Regions from separate parts of the Paenibacillus sp. FSL H8-0261 genome, predicted to be linked through region 1. Evidence: riboswitches for the same ligand, from Rfam matches in the RefSeq annotation. Region 1 holds a riboswitch; the other holds the start of a gene.
The links. Region 1 has a riboswitch for cyclic di-AMP ahead of MHI27_RS25830 (TrkH family potassium uptake protein). Riboswitches for the same ligand answer to the same signal wherever they lie in the genome.
Positions count from the first base shown of each region.

Region 2: linked by a shared signal. The riboswitch ahead of MHI27_RS00540 (C40 family peptidase) and the one ahead of MHI27_RS25830 (TrkH family potassium uptake protein) in region 1 are both predicted to bind cyclic di-AMP.

Region 1 is NZ_CP150297.1:5,810,137-5,812,342, reverse strand. Features, by position in the region: gene MHI27_RS25835 (CPBP family intramembrane glutamic endopeptidase) at 1-626, opposite strand, end outside; cyclic di-AMP (ydaO/yuaA leader) riboswitch at 941-1,120, shown strand; gene MHI27_RS25830 (TrkH family potassium uptake protein) at 1,257-2,206, shown strand, end outside.
Region 2 is NZ_CP150297.1:113,252-115,457, reverse strand. Features, by position in the region: cyclic di-AMP (ydaO/yuaA leader) riboswitch at 202-340, shown strand; gene MHI27_RS00545 (C40 family peptidase) at 394-822, shown strand; cyclic di-AMP (ydaO/yuaA leader) riboswitch at 1,182-1,323, shown strand; gene MHI27_RS00540 (C40 family peptidase) at 1,329-1,820, shown strand; gene MHI27_RS00535 (GNAT family N-acetyltransferase) at 2,076-2,206, shown strand, end outside.

The DNA.
Region 1 (2,206 bases):
GAACGATCTGTATACACGAGCCCGTAGTTTCCCGTATTCGATTCAATTTGTAGCTTGGCGGGATTTACATCCCATTCCTGAAGCCAGGGACGGGCAAGATTTTCTTTTTGTGCAAGTGATAAGGTAGTACCCTTGTCCTCTTCTTTTGCACTGGTGGATACATTGTTTGGTAATCCGGTACCTGATCCTTCTGCACCTTGTGTGAAAGCGACAACTGCACCAGTATACATATTGAGGTCAACAGAGATCAGTGGCTCTTGTTCCGCTGAAGGACTAAGTGTTACACGGAAAATGTCAAAAGGATATCGTTGATCCAATTTCTTTTTTGTATAGTCCTCCAAAAGCTTCTCGCGGGACATATAACCATAAAAGGAAGAGTCCGTATCGTACAGTACATTCCACTGATCGGTTGGTGCTTTGGTGTAGTTCAGCTTTTGTTCTGCGAATGATATGGCTTTGTCGCGGGCTTCCGCCTTACTGATGACAGTAGTATCTTCCCCGGCAGGGCTATTTAGCACCGAGGGAGCAATTTGAAACATAATAAATAGAATAAGACCGATAATGCCCGAGATGATGAGCCTCTTGGAGAGGGCACGTTGCTGTAAGGGCTGGCCAACGGGATTCATGTAACGCCTCCTTGTAAACTGACAATGTTATGTTCCATTATAGTATTAGTGCCATGATAGTTACAAAAATCATCGTATATTCTTTTTATGGGTAATAGAGATATTATAGAATAGGTAGCTGAATATATACCATGAATTTAAGGTGATTATTTCTTCATTTTTCATGAAAATCGATGCAATTGCAGGGAAAACACGGAAAAGTGATGAGAAAAGGCACTCTTAGTGGTACATCCTCTCCAAACCGCATTTTTCATATGAATCACCATTAATAGTGTCTTTGTGATTTATCGAAATAACATATATAATTTGTATGCAATTGTATATAGCCGAATTTCAGGTGAAAACGGGGGAACCATAAGAAGTAATGAAAAGATGAGTATACGCCATAGGCGTTGTCTTTATTCATCAGGGGTGAATTTCGTTCTAGGAACGAATAGGGCAGCCTGCACAGTCCGAATCCGTCAGCTAACCTCGTAGGCTAATTTACTGCAGGAACCAAGGGTAGCATTGGTTTTCCAGTGCTTTTTTTGTTGGAATTCTTTAAATTTAGATAAGAGGGTGAGCGTAGTGGCTTCACAGTTTCGCAGGGTTTCTGAATCAAAGTTCCTGAAGCTCTCTCCGCCTCAGATTATGGTGCTTGGTTTTGCATCGATCATTCTGATTGGAGCCTTGCTGCTTATGCTTCCCATTTCAAGTACCAGTGGGAATGTTGTGAGTTTTATTGATGCGTTGTTTACTGCAACATCGGCCACCTGTGTGACAGGACTTGTGGTGCTGGACACCGGGACGACATTCACCATTTTTGGGAAAACCGTAATTATGGTGCTTATCCAGGTTGGTGGCTTAGGGTTTATGACAATGGCGACCTTATTTGCCATGATGATGAAACGCAAAATTTCCTTGCGGGACAGACTGATCCTTCAGGAAGCAATGAACCAAGGCTCTATGGAGGGGATTGTTCGACTGATCCGGAGAGTACTTATTTATTCCTTGGTCATCGAAGGCTGTGCAGCGGTGCTTCTGTCCATACGCTGGGCGTTTGATATGCCACTGGGAAAGGCCATTTATTTTGGAATATTTCATGCGGTGTCTATGTTTAATAATGCTGGATTTGATATTTTCGGGGATTTCCGGAGTTTAACCGATTATGTATATGACCCGCTAGTGAACATCGTGGTGATGTTTCTGATTGTCTCTGGCGGTATTGGTTTTATTGTCATGTCGGATCTGGTGGAGTTTCGTGTCAAACGTAAATTATCTTTGCATAGCAAAGTTGTACTCTCCACCACTGCAGGGCTTATTCTTATCGGCGCTTTGGTTATTTTTATATTTGAATTTACGAATCAGCGCACACTGGGGAATTTAAATTTCGGCGGCAAAATATTATCGGCATTCTTTCAGTCCGTATCGCCCCGAACCGCTGGCGCCAATACGGTGGATATTGCCGGACTGCGGCAAGCCTCACAGTTCTTTATGGTTATTCTTATGTTTATTGGTGCATCTCCAGGATCAACAGGTGGCGGGGTCAAGACTACAACCTTTACGATTATGATTGGTGCAGTAATCGCGATGCTGCGCGG
Region 2 (2,206 bases), 1.2 Mb from region 1:
AGAACATAATATAAGAGTCCCGGTTCCTGAATCAGGAGCTGGGACTCTTTCGCGTTATAGACAAATTATGAGGATTTGCAAAATCGTAAAGACTTTGTTACAATAAGTCCTGTTCCATTGGTAACAAGTTTGTAATCATTTGAAACGATTTCTACATAACTTCATGTATTTGTCGTAGTCATGTCGATAAGTCACTATCTGGTGCATAAAACGCCGAATTCCTTGCACCGGGAAGTGGGGGAACCATATTTTGGGTGAATTGATCTCGCTTTGCAGTGATCATAGGGGAACCTTCTACCGAATCCTTAAGCTAACCTCACAGGCATTGGAAGGGGTACAATTTTTTTGAAGAATTTAAGAAAAGCATGCGTCGCTGCGGCGCTAGGACTTGTGATGGCGTTCTCTATTGGTGGAGGAAGTGCCTTTGCAGATTCTAAGATGGACAGTGTTATTTCAAAGACAATTGGAGTTACCTATAAAACCGGAGGCACTAGCACTGCCGGGTTTGACTGTTCTGGATTTACTACGTATGTATTCAAGAAGGTGGGTCTTTCTTTGCCCCGTACTTCAAAAGCTCAATATAATGTCGGAACTCCTGTAGCCAAAAGCAAATTGCGTTCAGGTGACCTAGTTTTCTTTAACACATTGGGCAACGGCGTATCCCATGTCGGCATTTATGTTGGAAACGGAAAATTCGCACAATCATCATCTTCATATGGCGTGACCATAACTTCACTTAGCCAGTCCTACTGGGCCAATCGCTACGTTGGTGCTAAAAGAGTAATGAGTACTTCCTCATATCAAGCTATAGCCTACGATTAATACTTCCCCACAACTATAACCTCATAATTACATTATATAGACCTGGGTTTGATTATTGACTTAATCGAATCCAGGTTTTCTTTTGCCTTATTATATTCTTTACACCTCTAGAACGGACTTTAAACACTTTTATTTGATAAAAATTTCAATAAATATAAAAATTAGTTTAATATTATCGCTTACATATGCATTTTGTCTTTAAAAAAACGAATTTTTCTGCATGATTATGTTAAAAACGATTGCCAAGCGGCACTCTGTTTGTTACAATAACTGCAGTAAGATTTTAGTAACATTTTTGTAATCATTAAGTTGTTATTTACAAAGGTTTTGTCATGTATTGATTACAAGCTATTCCTAATCAACAGTATCAGCCGAGTTTCCTAACTATTAGGAAAACGGGGGAACCAACTTTGGGTGAATTGACCTCCATTTTTAGAGGGGTCATAGGGGACCTTCAACCGAACCCTTAAGCTAACCTCGTAGGCATCCGGAAGGGGTATAAACTTTTGAAGAAGAAGCTAGCAGCAGCAGTACTTAGCTTTTCCATTATTTTCACCATCGGAGCAGGAAGCGCTTTCGCGGATTCCAAAATGGATAAAGTGATCGACAAGACCATCGGAACTAAGTACGTATCCGGCGGCATCTCCACAAATGGATTTGATTGCTCCGGATTTACAATGTATGTATTTGATAAAATTGGTATAAACCTACCACACCAATCAGGTTCCCAGTATCAAATGGGTACTGCTATCTCCCAAGATGATTTAAGATCTGGAGATCTTGTATTCTTCAATACAAGTGGTAAGGGTGTCTCCCATGTTGGTATTTATGTCGGTGAAGGCAAGTTTGCACACGCATCTTCCTCACGCGGTGTAACGATTAGCTCCCTGAGTGATAGCTACTACGTGAAACGCTACATCGGTGCTAAACGAATTATGAGCACGGATGCTTATCATTCTGTTGCTTCTGAGACAGAAGATAATGATGATGTTCAATAAGTAAATCGTACATAGGCTCTTTTCCAAGATGTTGATTCTTGGGGAAGAGCTTGTTTTTTGTCTTATTTAGTATTTACCCCTCTCAGAATTTGTAAAACAATAATCCTCATAAATTTCTGAGTCGACCATGCCTCTTTTTGTATATAATTAGTTACAAGCATAAACGCCTTCGATGTCCTTATAAGGACCATAAGTATTTTAAGCTAGAAATATAAGACATTTAAAGTTCCCCCGTGAAAGGAGGTCCTTGACCTTATGATAAATCCCTCTGTTACTTTTCATGTAGCGACTATGGAGACCAGTCACGCGGAAGAGATTTGCAACTGGGATTACACTGCCCCTTATAATATTTACGGCTGGATGCCGTGGGAGCAAATGCAGGCTCT